DNA from 2 places in the Janthinobacterium sp. 75 genome. Region 2 is predicted to be linked to the other one. Evidence: predicted binding sites of a transcription regulator. Region 2 holds the regulator's gene; the other holds the start of a gene.

Region 1 (7,615 bases), 3.5 Mb from region 2:
TGGTGGCAAAGTCTGAATTCGGTCATTCGTTTTCGATGCCGTGCGTTTTTTCGCTCCTCGCATCGCGCTCGCTACAACACCCATGCGTCAAATAAAAAACCGCCATGCCTGAAAAAATTCGGGCACGGCGGCAGACGAAAACGGTGTGGTTTTGTGCATATCCGTGTAAATCTGTATCCCTGTTTTGCGAGGTTTTTTCGCTACCGCGCTGGTTAAAAAACCCCGCATTCTAACGCTCGCATTTGCAATCTCATAAAGTACACGAAAACCTTGTCAATGCGCAACCGGCACGACACGTTTTCGCCCGCTTTTTTGCACGTTACGCGTGCTATCGCACAATCGCGCGGCAAATGCCGCCACCAGCGTCTCCGGAAACGCTTTTTTACACCCGCGATGCGGCCGTTCGCGGCATCCGAAAAACCTGGCACAAGGCGCTTCACATTGCTGAATGATGCCCGCATTTTTCCGCCGTGACGGCGGCGCTTTTAACCTCGCGCGGCGGCCGCATTTTTCGCCGCCAGCACGCGAAAAAAAAGCGCCGTCACGATGACGGCGCTTTTGGCATTGGCAGGAAAACGCTTATTCCCAGTTCAGCGCACCACCGGTCTGGTACTCGGTCACGCGCGTTTCGAAGAAGTTGCGTTCCTTCTTCATATCGATCATTTCGCTCATCCACGGGAACGGGTTTTCTTCCTGCGCGAACAGCGGCTCGATGCCGATCTGCTGCGCGCGGCGATTGGCGATGAAGCGCAGATAGCCCTTGAACATCGGCGCGTTCAGACCCAGCACGCCGCGCGGCATGGTGTCTTCCGCATACGCATATTCCAGCTCCACGGCCTTCATGAACAGCACTTTGATCTCTTCGCGGAATTCGGCCGTCCACAGCTGCGGGTTTTCCATCTTGATCGTGTTGATCAAGTCGATGCCGAAGTTGCAGTGCATCGATTCGTCGCGCAGGATGTACTGGTACTGCTCGGCAGCGCCCATCATCTTGTTCTGACGGCCCAGCGCCAGGATTTGCGTGAAGCCCACGTAGAAGAACAGGCCTTCCATCAGGCAAGCGAAGACGATCAGGGATTTCAGCAGCTTCTGGTCGTTTTCCACCGTGCCGGTGACAAAAGCAGGATCGGTCAGCGTGTTGATGAACGGGATCAGGAATTCATCCTTGTCGCGGATCGACTTGACTTCGTTGTAGGCGTTGAAGATCTCGCCTTCATCCAGGCCCAGCGACTCGACGATGTACTGGTAGGCGTGCGTATGGATCGCTTCCTCGAACGCCTGGCGCAGCAGGTACTGGCGGCATTCCGGCGCCGTGATGTGGCGATAGGTGCCCAGCACGATGTTGTTGGCGGCCAGCGAGTCGGCCGTCACGAAGAAGCCCAGGTTACGCTTGACCAGGCGACGCTCGTCGTCCGTCAGGCCGTTCGGGTTCTTCCACAGCTCGATATCGCGCTGCATGTTCACTTCCTGCGGCATCCAGTGGTTGGCGCAACCGGCCAGGTATTTGTCCCACGCCCATTTGTACTTGAACGGCACCAGCTGGTTGACGTCCGTCTTGCCGTTGATGATGCGCTTGTCGTCGGCATTCACGCGGCGCGCCACTTGCTCGGCGTTCGCTTCGGACGGCTCGGCACCGGCCGGCAGGTTCAATTCGGTATTCCCCAATGGCGCTTGCTGCGCCGGACGCGGCACAGCTGCCGACGTGGTTTCATCATCCCATGACAACGACATAATCTTCTTCCTTTCCATGCCGGCAAGCCGGCGATCCGCAACAGGTCCGTTGTATCGGACAATACGGACATTAACAACATTGAATCAGCCCGACCGTGCCGGGCTGACAACTTTAAATTTTTTAAAAACCGTCGCGAGCAAGCCCGATATCGGGTCGAGTAGCGGAGCCGTACTTTAGTACGGTGAGCAACACAGAACCCGAGAGGGGGCTGCGCAGCAGGTTTTTACTGGCAAGCTTCGCATTCCTCGAAACCGTCATCACCCGGACGCAGGTAGCAGGCTTCGCCATCGGCGTCGTCCGCTGCCGCAGCCGCAGCCACCACGGGTGCCACCACGGCGGCAGCGGCTGCCGCCACGACCGCTGCCTGGGCGCTCTGCGCGCTGGCCGACATGCCGCCATCGACGGCCACGGCGTTCAGGGCGCCCGTCTTGGAGGTCGATTTCTCCATGTGGGTAGCGGCGATGGTACGCAGGTAGTAGGTGGTTTTCAGGCCACGCAGCCATGCCAGCTTGTAGGTCTCGTCCAGTTTCTTGCCCGATGCGCCAGCCATGTAGATGTTCAGCGACTGAGCCTGGTCGATCCACTTCTGGCGACGCGAAGCCGCTTCCACTAGCCAGCTTGGCGACACTTCAAAGGCGGTGGCGTAGATGTCGCGCAGGTCTTGCGGGATGCGGTCGATCTTCACCAGCGAACCGTCGAAGTACTTCAAGTCGGAGATCATGACTTCATCCCACAGGTCGCGCGCCTTCAGGTCGCGCACCAGGTAGCCGTTGATCTCGGTGAATTCGCCCGACAGGTTCGATTTCACATACAGGTTCTGGAACGTCGGCTCGATACAGGCCGACACGCCGATGATGTTCGAAATCGTCGCCGTCGGGGCGATTGCCACGCAGTTCGAGTTGCGCATGCCGAACTTGGCGATGCGTTCGCGCACCGGGGTCCAGTCCATGGCCGACGAGGAATCGACTTCCAGGTAGCCGCCGCGTTCTTCGGCCAGCAGTTTCACCGAGTCTTGCGGCAGGATGCCACGGTCCCACAGCGAACCGGCGTAGGATTCATAGCGGCCGCGCTCTTCGGCCAGTTCCGTCGACGCCAGGTAGGCGTAGTAGCAGACCGCTTCCATCGAGGTGTCGGCAAACGATACCGCAGCGTCCGAGGCGAACGGGATGCGCATCATGTGCAGGCAATCCTGGAAGCCCATCACGCCCATGCCGACCGGACGATGGCGCATGTTCGAATTGCGCGCCTTCTCGACGGCGTAGTAATTGATGTCGATGACGTTGTCGAGCATGCGCATGGCGGTGCGGATGGTCTTGGCCAGCTTGACGTGATCGAGCTTGCCTTCCTTCATGTGCGCCGGCATGTTCACTGAACCGAGGTTGCAGACGGCGATTTCGTCAGGGCCCGTGTTCAGCGTGATTTCGGTGCACAGGTTCGAGCTGTGGACGACGCCGACATGCGACTGCGGGCTGCGGATGTTGCAAGGATCCTTGAACGTGATCCATGGGTGGCCCGTTTCAAACAGCATCGACAGCATCTTGCGCCACAGGTCCAGCGCCTGGACCTTCTTGAACGAGCGGATTTCGCCGGCGGCGGCCTTGGCTTCGTAGCCCAGATAAGCCTTTTCAAAGGCTTTGCCGACCAGGTCGTGCAAGTCTGGCGTTTCGGATGGCGAGAACAGGGTCCACTCGCCTTTTTCCATGACGCGCTTCATGAACATGTCGGGAATCCAGTTCGCCGTGTTCATGTCATGCGTGCGGCGGCGGTCGTCGCCCGTGTTCTTGCGCAGGTCGAGGAATTCCTCGATGTCCATGTGCCAGGTTTCCAGGTAGGCACAGACGGCGCCCTTGCGCTTGCCGCCCTGGTTGACTGCCACGGCCGTGTCGTTGACCACTTTCAGGAATGGCACCACGCCTTGCGACTTGCCGTTGGTGCCCTTGATATGGGCGCCCAGGGCGCGCACTGGCGTCCAGTCGTTACCCAGGCCGCCAGCGTACTTGGCCAGCAGCGCGTTGTCCTTGATCGCGTCGTAGATGCCTTCCAGGTCGTCCGAGACGGTGCTCAGGTAGCACGACGACAGCTGCGAGCGCAGGGTGCCCGAGTTGAACAGGGTCGGGGTCGAGCTCATGAAGTCGAACGAGGACAGCAGGCTGTAGAACTCGATGGCGCGTGCTTCGCGGTCCGCTTCGTTCAGCGACAGGCCCATGGCCACGCGCATGTAGAACGCTTGCGGCATTTCGATGCGCACGTCCTGGATGTGCAGGAAGTAGCGGTCATACAGGGTTTGCAGGCCGATGTAGCCGAATTGCAAGTCGCGATCGGCAACGATGGCCTTGGCCAGGCGTTCCAGGTCGAAACTGGCAAGTACCGGGTTCAGCAGGTCATTGGCGATGCCCTTGGCGATATATTGCGGGAAATACGTCAGGTACTCGGCAGCAGCGGCCGCTTGCGGCACTTCCTTGCCGAACACTTCCTTGCGCACCGTGTGCAGCAGGATGCGGGCCGTGACCTGGCTGTAGGCCGGATCTTTTTCCATCAGCGCGCGCGCCGCCAGGATGGCAGACTTGTGCAGCTCTTCGACGGGCACGCCGTCGTACAGGTTCTTCACCGTTTCAGCCAGGATGGCGTCGGCATCGACGTGTTTTTCCAGGCCGGCGCAAGCGGCGTTGATCAGGTCGCGCACTTCCTGCATGTCCAGCAAGCGGCGCACGCCGTTATCAAGCACGTTCAGCTGGGGCGCTGCGACTTGCGCGGAGGCGCCTTGCGCCTCCTTCTGCAAACGGCGCTCTTCCATGTGCTTGGCACGGTACAGCACGTAGGCACGCGCCACGTCGTGCTCGCCCGAACGCATCAGCGACAGTTCCACCTGGTCTTGCACGTCTTCGATATGGAAGGTGCCGCCACCCGGATGGCGGCGCACCAGCGCGGCGACGACGCCGTCGGTCAGTTGTTCCACCAGTTCGCGGATGCGTGCCGAAGCGGCGCCCTGGCCGCCGTTAACGGCCAAAAACGCCTTGGTCATGGCGATGGCGATCTTCGAAGGCTCAAATGCCACCACCGCGCCGTTGCGGCGGATGATGCGATAGTCGCCCAATGCCGCGCCCGTGCTCGCCACGCTATTGGCCGCGCCTGGCGCTGGCGATACTGGCGTTGAATGGATGGAAATATCTTGTGGTGATTGCATTGAAGCTCCCGTTGTCAGCTAAAGTCAGCCTGCAGTTTTGCTGCCGCGTGTGTTGTTGAATAGAACGCCCGATGGTCAGGGTTTCTTCAGGTATTTGTTGCTAAATAGTAAATAATATACAGCCAGAAATCATACGGCCAACCTGTACAGCCGGGCTGGCGCGAAACACGATCAAGGGTGATGAAACGCCAGTTCCCGTTGCTATATCAACAAACAGGGTAGCTTTGGTAATAATTCTGAAAACGTCTGTGATGGCACTACATATAGTCTTTAAATCCAAGTTGTGCACTAATTGTAGTGCCCATCGAAAGGCGATGCAATAGTTTTCCGGCATCCTCCAGCGTAATTTTTTGTATTTTCATATACGATTTCGGTTGACTTTTCAGAGCATGGATGGAAAGCCCAATGCCCGCGTAGTAAGCGCTAACGCAGCTTGCCCGCGCACAGTTTCCAGCCAGCATTCTTGATAAAAATGCCAGTCAAAAAACGGCCCCGGATCCGTCTTCCTCCCCGGCGCAATATGCTCGTGGCCGCGCACCTGGGACAGCCCGTAGCGCGCCACCAGTGCCGCCGTCAGCGCCGCCAGGACATAGTATTGCCGCTGCTGGAAGGGCACATCGTCCGCGCCTTCCATTTCGATACCGATGGAATAGCCATTGCAGTGCGGGCGTCCTTCGAACATGGACACGCCGGCATGCCAGGCACGTTGATCAGTGGAAACATATTGCAACAGCGCACCATCGCGCCGCACAAAAAAGTGCGCCGACACCTGCAAGCCACGCAGGTCGGCGAAAGAAGGATCGGCATTATAGTCTACCCGGCCGGTAAACAAGTCCGACACATGCGGTCCGCCAAAGTGGCCTCCCGGCAAGCTGATGTTATGGATCACCAGCAAGTCGACTTGCGCACCGTCCGGGCGCGCATCCTGGTACGGCGAGTCATAGCGCCGCGCGCCGTCGCACCAGCCGTCTTCATCTATCGTCCATGCTGTCATCAAGGTAGCGGTTCCTGTATCGTCAATTTCTGCATGCGGTAGCGTAACTGGCGCACGCTGAGTCCCAGCTGGCGCGCCGCCCGTGCGCGGTGATAGCGCGCCTGCACCAGCGCCTGCATGATCATGTCACGCTCGGCCTGGCGCAAATACATGTCCAGCGGCAAGGCCGGGGCAAGGCCGGACAGCGCCATGCCGGGCAGGCACAGTTGCCGCTCCGACACTGCCGATGACTGCGCCGCCCGCTGCCCGGTGACGCCCGCCGCCGACGGCAAGCCCAGCCCGTCGAGCGCGATCACGCCGCCATCGGCAAAAGCCAGTGCCCGTTCCAGCACGTTTTCCAGTTCGCGCACATTGCCGGGAAACGCATACGCGGCCAGGGCCGCCAGCACCGGCGGCGCCAGGCTCACGGCCTGGCCCGGTGCCAGACGCGCCAGGATTACCTCACATAATACCTGCAGATCGCCGCACCGCTCACGCAGCGGCGGCAGCGCCAGTTCGATGACATTGAGGCGGTAAAACAGATCCTGGCGAAACGTGCCGGCATCCACGCCGCGCGCCAAGCCATGCTGGCTGGCGCACAAAATGCGTACGTCGATGGCCTCGTCCGTACTACCGCCCAGCTTGCGCACGCGGCGCTCCTGCAGGACGCGCAACAGCTTTACCTGCATGGCCAGCGGCAGATCGTCGACTTCATCGAGCAGCAAACTGCCGCCATGGGCCGCCTGGAACAATCCTTCACGCTCGTGCAGCGCGCCCGTATAGGCGCCCTGGCGGCAGCCGAAGAATTCAGCCTCCATCAACGCTTCGGGAATCGCGCCGCAGTTGACGGCAATAAAAGGGAAGCTGGCGCGCGCACCCTGCGCATGGATGGCGCGCGCCGCCAGTTCCTTGCCCGTGCCCGATTCGCCCCGGATGGCCACCGGCGCGCCACTGCGGGCGATGCGGCCAATCTGCGCGCGCAGCGCCTGCATGGGCAGGGAGTTGCCGCTCAATTGCGGCGCGGGCGGCATGCGGCCAGCCCCCAGCTTGCCGGTGGCGGTCAAGGAATGCGGGCTGAGACTGGACATAGGAGAACGCGCCTCTCTGCAGGGACGGTGGCGAACCGCTACGCTGCAGATGCTACGCCGGACGGATGCCGGGGGACGTTACGATACGGATGAGCAACGCGGCGCTAGCCTGTCCTTACAGCGTGGCGTGCGCGTGGCTGCAGTAATCGTGGCCCTTGGCCTGCACGTTTTCGGAGGCCGGGTAGTACACACCGCAATGGGCGCAACACAGCATCAGCTCCGCATCCGGCAATTCCTGTGGCCGGCCCGGCGGCGCAAATGGATTCGGCTGCTGTTGCTGTTGCTGCGCGCGGGCCCGTTGCTGCATGCCCCGGATCTTGCTGCGGATGGCAAACAGCACCAGGAACACCAGCGCCAGCCAGAATAAAACACGTGTCATGCGAATCCTCGGTGTAAAACCACTTCCAGTACAAAACGGCTGCCGACATAGGCCAGCAGCAAGGTGGCGAAACCGGCCAGTGTAAAACTCAGGGCCGTCTTGCCGCGCCAGCCGCGAAAGCGGCGGCCTGCCAGCAGGGCGGCAAACAACAGCCACGACAGCATGGTAAACACGGATTTATGATCCCAGTTGAGCGCCTTGCCAAATAATTGCTCGGAAAACACGATGCCCGACAGCACGGTCAAGCTCAGCAGGATGA
Region 2 (7,615 bases):
CACTTCCAGGCGGTATTCGCGGCCCGATTGCGTGACGTAGGCGATGCGCGTGGCGAATGCGCCTTTGACGCCCGTCAGCTTCTCATAGATGTCATCGGCAATTTTGTGCGCCAGCAGGCGGTTGAACTGCGGCGCGGCCGCATTGTTCATGCTGGAGATCTGGGTGCCCTTGATTGTGTCGAACAGCTTGTAGCGCACGTCCAGGCGGCCATCGGCCATGCTTTGCACGGTGCCGGCTGCCAGCGCGTCTGCGCCGCGCGACTTCCATTGGTCGTAGCTGACGGGCGCCGTTTCCGACACGGGCGCATCGGCGTCGATCAGCTTGAACACGCCGCTGCGTGCAAGGTCGGCCTTGATGATGCCCGACAGCGATTGCGGCGCCGCCGATTCATTGACAAAGCTGGCGACAGCTACCGGGATCTGGTTGCTGCCGATCCCTGTAATCTCCACGCGCAGCTGCGCCTGGGCGCCAGAGGCTCCCAGCATCAGGCCGGCACAGAGCACGACATAGCTCATTTTTTTCATGGTCATCATTTAGGCAAATCCTTCATCTCGAATATGAGTTCAATCTCGCGTTCCACGGTGCCGTCTTTTTTCTTCGGCAGTGGCGACGATTTATTAATGGCGTTTTCCACCGAGCTGTCATACGCCGGCAGGCCGCTACTTTTAATCTTTCGGACCGAAATAATTTCCCCAGTTGGCAGTTGCTCGATCTTGAACACGGCGCGCGGGTTGCCCGGCACGTCCGTGCTACCGCTGTACGCGATATTGCTCTTGATCTTGCTCGTCAGGGCAGCGACATAGCCGCTGTCCTTGCGCGGCGCGGTCGCTTTCTCGGCCGTGCCCGTTGTGCCATTGCCTGCCTGCGCCATCATCCGCTTCATATCATCGGCACGGATTTTGGCGGCGGCGGCATTTTCCGCCGCCGCTTTCTTGGCTTTGGCTGCTTTTTCCGCCGCCGCTTTTTTATCGGACAGTTCTTTCTCGGCTTTTTCTTCCGCCGCTTTTTCTTTCTCTTTGGCTTCTTTGGCTTCTTTGGCTTTCGCCAGTTTGTCGACCTTTTCTTTTTCCAGCTTTTCAGCCTTGTCTTTTTCTTTCTGCTTCTGTTTCTCCAGTTCGCGCTTTTCTTCCTCGCGTTCCTTCAGTTCCTGCTTGCGGCGCTCTTCCGCTGCCGCTTTCTCTTTTTCTTCTTTCAGCTTGGCCTTCTTGCGTTCCAGGGCGATCTCCGCCTCGCGCAGGTCGACCTTCGGCTCGGGTGCTGCCACCGGCGGCGGTGGCGGCGGGGCCGGCTGTTCCACTTGCGGTTCCGGTGGCGGCGCCGGTGTCGGCTCCGGTTCCGTCGCCACGTCGGGCGGCGGCGCTGCCGTCTGCACTTTCAGGTCCCACACTTCCGCTTCGACGGCGACGGGTTCCGTATTTTGCCAGTGTACGCCCACCCACAGGAAAAACAGCAGGCCAAGGTGCATCGCCAGCGCCAGGCCCAGCGAGGGCCAGCGGCTGCGTTCGCGCGGCACGCTGTAGGGCTTGCCGAGTACATGGTCGATTTGTTTGGTCTGCAAAGTCTAGTCTATCTAAAAACGGTCAAGTCTGGAAACAGGATGCTGTGCTTACTTGGTGGCCAGGCCGACGCGGGTAATGCCCATTTTTTTCGCTTCCGAAATGAGCTGGATCACATCGTCGTACTTGCTTTCCTTGTCGCCCGCAATCATCACGGGATAGTCGGGATTGCTCTCGTGCAAACCGCGCAGCTTGCGCAGCAGGGCGTCGCGGTTCGGTTCCGTTTCCGGCGACAACTGTTCCTTGCCGATGACGCCGATCGACAGCGAACCATTCGGTTTGAGCACGATCTGGATATAGTCATCGGGCGGCTTCGCCGACCTTTCCGCGTTGGGCAAGTTCACCACGCTGGGATTGTTCGACGACGGCATGACCATGAAGATGATCAGCAGCACCAGCATCACGTCGATGTACGGCACGACGTTGATCTCGGACTTGAACTTGCGGCCACGGCCGCCGCGCATGCCGCCGCTATTGAATGAGGAACCCATGAACGCTGCTCCCTCTTAGCGCGACTGGCGCTGCAAGATGTTGGAGAATTCCTCGACGAAGCTCTCGAAACGGATCGCCAGGCGGTCGATGTCATGCGAAAAACGGTTGTAGGCGACGACGGCGGGAATTGCCGCGAACAGGCCGATGGCGGTGGCGATCAGCGCTTCGGCAATGCCGGGCGCGACGGCGGCCAGGGTGGCTTGCTGCACGTTGGCCAGGCCGCGGAAGGCGTTCATGATGCCCCAGACGGTACCGAGCAGGCCGATGTAGGGCGAGACGGAACCGACGGAAGCGAGGAAGGCCAGATGCGATTCGAGCACGTCCATTTCACGCTGGAAGGCGGCGCGCATGGCGCGGCGGGCACCGTCGAGCACGGCGCCCACGTCCAGCGCTTCGCGCGAACCATAGGATGCCTTGCCCTTGATGAATTCGCCCATGCCGGCGTCGAAGATGCGGGCCAGCGCGCCGCTCTGGTCGCGGTTGCCGCTGGCGTTTTGATGCAGCGCATGCAGGTTGCCGCCGGCCCAGAAGCTGCGTTCGAATTCGATGGTTTGCTTGCGCGCCTGGCGCACGGCAAACATCTTGCGGAAAATGTAGGTCCAGCTGGTCAGGGAAATCAGCAGCAGCAGGGCCATGATCAGTTGCACGATCAAATGGGCATTGGTGATGAGCGCGAGGAAAGAAAGATCTTGTGTAACGTTCATTGGCTGGCAGTCTGTTGGGTGAATTGTCCGGGGGTGGCGGGTAGGGCTCAGGCGGCGCGCATGCGGGCCGCCACTGCATCAGGCACGGCGCGCGGGCGCAATGCCGAGTCGACGCAGCCGATCTTGACGCGGGCCGTGTTCAGCAGGCGCTCGCCGCACCAGGCTTGTTGCAGGAAAACGATGGAGGCGCGCCCCATCTTTTCTATGCTTAAGGTTAATCTTACCGTGTCATCGAGCCTGGCTGGCGCATGATAGTCGGCGTTGACGCTTTTGACAACGAACATCGCGTCGTGCTGTTCCAGCAGCTCCTGCTGGCCCACGTCGATGGCGCGCAGCCATTCGGTACGCGCACGTTCGAAGAATTTCAGGTAATTTGCGTAATAGACGATGCCGCCGGCGTCGGTGTCTTCATAGTAGACACGTACGTTCCAGGTAAAGACTGAAGGCATGTTTATTGCGCCAGTAGTGAGATTGAGCAACATTTTACGCGATTTTTCTTCTTGTGACGGTGGGCGCTTGCTGGAAAGCTATGCAAAAGCTGCATATAAGTTGCACCGCAGCATTGTAAATCGGGGGTGCATAATGGCAAGCTTCGTAACATACGCTTACATGCCGCAGCCAGGTTTAAGTTCAGCTTAAGAGCCGCAGGCACGCCCCGGGGCGGTCTGTGGCCATGCCCGGGCTGCGATGGCGCGCGGCGATTATAGCTGCACGGTTGCATTCCTTGCTCAATTTGGGCACTTAACTTACAATTTGATTTCCATTACGTCTCACGTGACTGGCGAAAAGTCGGGCGATCTCCCTGGATGGTGATCGGCAAACCGGCGAAAGGTGGGCACCCACCGGGAAACGTGAGATTTTTCATCAGCCGTTCGCCTGGGTAGCCACTATGGAAAAGCACGAAGAGGCTGCCTGTCCAATGTTGTTATTCAATTAACGCCGGCTCCCCTCATTCGATCCAACCTGCCAGTACAAGCACCCTCATCCTTGGAGTTTTTACATGTTTGCAAAAGATCACACCCTCGCCAACGTCGACCCTGAATTGTTCGCCGTCATTCAAAAAGAGAACACGCGCCAGCACGACCACATCGAACTGATCGCGTCGGAGAACTACACATCGCCGGCCGTAATGGAAGCGCAAGGCTCGCAGCTGACGAATAAATATGCCGAAGGCTATCCAGGCAAGCGCTACTATGGTGGCTGCGAATACGTCGACGTGGCCGAGCAACTGGCCATCGACCGTGTAAAACAGCTGTTCGGCGCCGAATGCGCGAATGTGCAGCCGAACTCCGGCTCGCAGGCGAACCAGGGCGTGTTCTTTGCCGTGCTGAAACCAGGCGACCTGATCATGGGTATGTCGCTGGCCGAAGGCGGCCACCTGACCCACGGCATGCCGCTGAACATGTCCGGTAAATGGTTCGACGTCGTATCGTATGGCTTGACGGCGGAAGAAGACATCGACTACGAGGCTATGGAGCGCCTGGCCCGCGAACGCAAGCCCAAGCTGATCATCGCCGGCGCGTCGGCGTTCTCGAAAAAGATCGACTTCGAGCGTTTCGGCAAGATCGCCAAGGAAGTGGGCGCCTACTTCATGGTCGACATGGCCCACTACGCCGGCTTGATCGCCGCCGGCCTGTACCCGAATCCGGTGCCGTTCGCCGACTTCGTCACCTCGACCACGCATAAGTCCTTGCGCGGCCCTCGCGGCGGCATCATCCTGATGAAGGCTGAACACGAAAAAGCCATCAACTCGGCCATCTTCCCTGGCATTCAGGGCGGCCCGCTGATGCACGTGATCGCCGGCAAGGCCGTCGCCTTCAAGGAAGCACTGAGCCCTGACTTCGTTGAATACCAGAAGCAAGTGGTCAAGAACGCCGACGTTCTGGCGAAAACCCTGATCAAGCGCGGCCTGCGCATCGTTTCCGGCGGCACCGAATCGCACGTCATGCTGGTCGACCTGCGCGCCAAGAACCTGACGGGCAAGGAAGCCGAAGCCATCCTCGGTTCCGCGCACATCACCTGCAACAAGAACGGCATCCCGAACGATCCGCAAAAACCTTTCGTCACCTCGGGCATCCGCCTGGGCAGCCCGGCGATGACGACGCGCGGTTTCAAGGAAGCGCAAGCGGAAGAAGTGGGCAACCTGATCGCCGACGTGCTGGACAATCCGCATGACGCCGCCACCATCGAGCGCGTGAAAGCGGCCGTGAAAGTGCTGGCCGATGCACACCCGGTGTACGCCGCGTAATTATTTGTCCAGAATGTGTCATACAGAGTAAGATTCTGTCTGACACATTCCAGTCGTGCCCAAGGGCGCCCGGAGTGATTCGGGCGCCCTTTCATTTAAGGGCGGCGATTTCCCGTAATTATTACTATAAAGTTGTAGCCAGCCCATGAAATGTCCATTTTGCCAGCACGGCGACACCCAGGTCCTCGATACGCGCGTATCGGAGGACGGGGATGCCATTCGGCGGCGCCGCCGTTGCGGTAAATGCGACAAGCGCTTCACCACCTACGAACGCATTGAACTTATCATGCCGGCCGTCGTCAAAAAGAATGGCAGCCGGACGGAGTTCGCTGCGGATAAGTTGCGCGGCAGTTTGATGCTGGCCTTGCGCAAGCGTCCCGTCGCGGCCGCCTCCGTGGATACGGCCATCGCTTCCATCCAGGAAAAATTGCTGACCAGCGGCTTGCGCGAAGTCGATTCCGGCTATATCGGCGAACTCGTCATGCAGGAACTCAAGCGCCTGGACAAGATCGCCTACATCCGCTTCGCCTCCGTCTACAAGAATTTCGAAGACCTGGCCGAGTTCCAGGATGCGATTGCCGAAGTGGGACAGGCGCGCAGCAAGCCCTGATGTCCCCTTATTGAAAACGGGGCCGGTCCTGCGCCCCGTGTTCATCACGCCAGCGTTCGCCTGGCAAGCGACCGATCAATCCCAACGCTGTTTTTCTCACCATATCGCCGTGCTGTTTGCGCTAGCGCAGACGCGGTTGTTTGCGCGCGCCTATCGTGTAAGTGGGCCGGGCGCCGGCGCGGCTCCCGTCCTGGTTACATTCTGTCGGCAGGAGAAGCTCATGCACAGTGGCACGCGTGGTCCCATGGATGGCAGCAGCCTTGTCGAGGTGCTGGTATCGCTGCTGCTGTTGGCGTTGGGCTTGCTGGGCGCCAGCATCCTGCAACTGAGTTCCCTGCGCGCGCGCCATGAGTCGGCGCTGTTGTCGGCGGGTGTGCAACTGGCCGCCGGCATGGCCGAACGCATGCGGGCGAACAGCGTGCTCATGCATGGCCCCGATGCGGGTAATCCCTACCTGAGCGTTGCCTACGCGGCGGAGGACGGCGCCGAGGCTGGCGGCGGCGCGCCCGGCTGCTTCGGCGCCGCCGTCTGCAGCGCGGCCGAGCTGGCGCAATTCGACATCGCCGAATGGAAACAGCAGCTGCAGTCGGCCTTGCCTGGCGCGCGGCTGCATATCTGCCGCGACCTTGCCGCGTGGGATGCCGCCGCCCAGGGTTTGCACTGGGCGTGCAGCGGCGGCAAGGGCGCGCCCATCATCATCAAGCTGGGCTGGCGCGGCAGGCAGGCCAATGGATCACCCGCAGTGAATGCGGCAGGCGAATCGTTGCCCAGGCTGGCATTCCAGCTTGGGGGAGGCGGCGCATGAACACTGTCTTGCGCGGGCATCGCGGCATGAGCCTGCTTGAATTGCTGGTGGCCCTGTCGCTGGGCGCGTTGTTGATGCTGGCGGCCAGTACCGTGCTGCTGGCTACCAGCGGCAGTTATGGTGAGCAGTCCGCCAGCGCGCGCCTGGATGACAATGGCCGCTATGCACTCGACACCATCGCCCGCGCCGTGCGCCAGACAGCGTATGTGAACTGGGACAGCAGCGCCGCGCCCGTCGCCCATGCGGATTACGACAGCGCGAGTATCGCCGGGCTCGACGCGCGTAGCCTGGGCAAGAACAGCGAAGGCATCAGCGGCGCGCTGCCCGACGCCGTGCAGGGCAGCGACGTGCTGGCCCTGCGCTATTACGGCGCCGGCAAGGAGGAGGGCGGCGACGGATCCGTGCTCAATTGCGCCGGCTTCGCCGTGGGCGCCGCGCAAACGGAGGCGCAGCGGGGCTGGAGTATTTTCTATGTGGCCCAGGGAGCCGATGGCGAAGGCGAGCTGCGTTGCAAATATCGCGGCGCGAACGGCTGGGGCGCGGACGCCATTATCCGCGGCGTCGACAGTTTCCAGGTGCTGTATGGCCTCGATACGGATACGCCGCCCGACGGCGTGGCGAACCACTATGTCAATGCCAGCGCGCTCGACGCCGACGATGCGGCGCTGGTGCTGGCGGGCGCGGATGCGGCCGCGCGCCAGCGCGATTTTTACCGGCGCACGCACTGGAAGCGCGTGGCCAGCGTGCGCGTGGCGCTGCTGTTGCATGGCGAGGCGGGCCAGGTGGACAAGATGGCGGAACTGGGACCGGCGCAGTTCGACCTGTTCGGCAAGGCTTATGCCGAAGCGCACGGCGCCGGCGACACGGGCGTGCGCATCGCGCGCGCGGCCTTGCCCGCAGCAACGCGCTCCAGGCTGCGGCAACTGGTGCAGACAAGCATCATGCTGCGCAACGGGCCGGCATAGGCGGGCGCCACCGTGGCTTGCATGGGCGTCCGTTGTTGTCCTGGCTGCTGCATTCCGGGCGCGCAAGGGCGTGGCGCCACCATGGTGTATGTGCTGTGCCTGCTTGTGATCATCTTGCTGCTGGGCATATCGGCGGCGCAGATGGCCTTGCAGGGCGAAAAGGCGGCACGCGGCGAGCGTGACCGGCAGATCGCGTTTCAGGCGGCGGAGGAGGCATTGGTGGATGCGCAAAAC

Evidence for each region. The regulator NrdR, encoded in region 2, represses ribonucleotide reductase genes. The targets are predictions, from matches to a motif close to CACNANATNTNGTG.
Region 1: the regulator NrdR is predicted to act here: its motif matches at 5,172-5,185, upstream of C8C89_RS07965 (ribonucleoside-diphosphate reductase subunit alpha).

Annotation. Positions count from the first base shown of each region.
Region 1 covers NZ_SORD01000001.1:1,745,454-1,753,068, reverse strand. Annotated here, with positions in the region: gene C8C89_RS07970 (ribonucleotide-diphosphate reductase subunit beta) at 580-1,731, opposite strand; gene C8C89_RS07965 (ribonucleoside-diphosphate reductase subunit alpha) at 1,956-4,916, opposite strand; gene ampD (1,6-anhydro-N-acetylmuramyl-L-alanine amidase AmpD) at 5,299-5,910, opposite strand; gene C8C89_RS07955 (sigma-54 dependent transcriptional regulator) at 5,910-6,977, opposite strand; gene C8C89_RS07950 (PP0621 family protein) at 7,093-7,356, opposite strand; gene ccsA (cytochrome c biogenesis protein CcsA) at 7,353-7,615, opposite strand, start outside.
Region 2 covers NZ_SORD01000001.1:5,246,843-5,254,457, reverse strand. Annotated here, with positions in the region: gene tolB (Tol-Pal system beta propeller repeat protein TolB) at 1-534, opposite strand, end outside; gene tolA (cell envelope integrity protein TolA) at 531-1,559, opposite strand; gene C8C89_RS23935 (ExbD/TolR family protein) at 1,608-2,048, opposite strand; gene tolQ (protein TolQ) at 2,064-2,753, opposite strand; gene ybgC (tol-pal system-associated acyl-CoA thioesterase) at 2,801-3,202, opposite strand; ZMP/ZTP riboswitch at 3,518-3,642, shown strand; gene glyA (serine hydroxymethyltransferase) at 3,754-5,001, shown strand; gene nrdR (transcriptional regulator NrdR) at 5,147-5,611, shown strand; gene pilV (type IV pilus modification protein PilV) at 5,832-6,416, shown strand; gene C8C89_RS23905 (PilW family protein) at 6,413-7,381, shown strand; gene C8C89_RS23900 (pilus assembly protein) at 7,463-7,615, shown strand, end outside.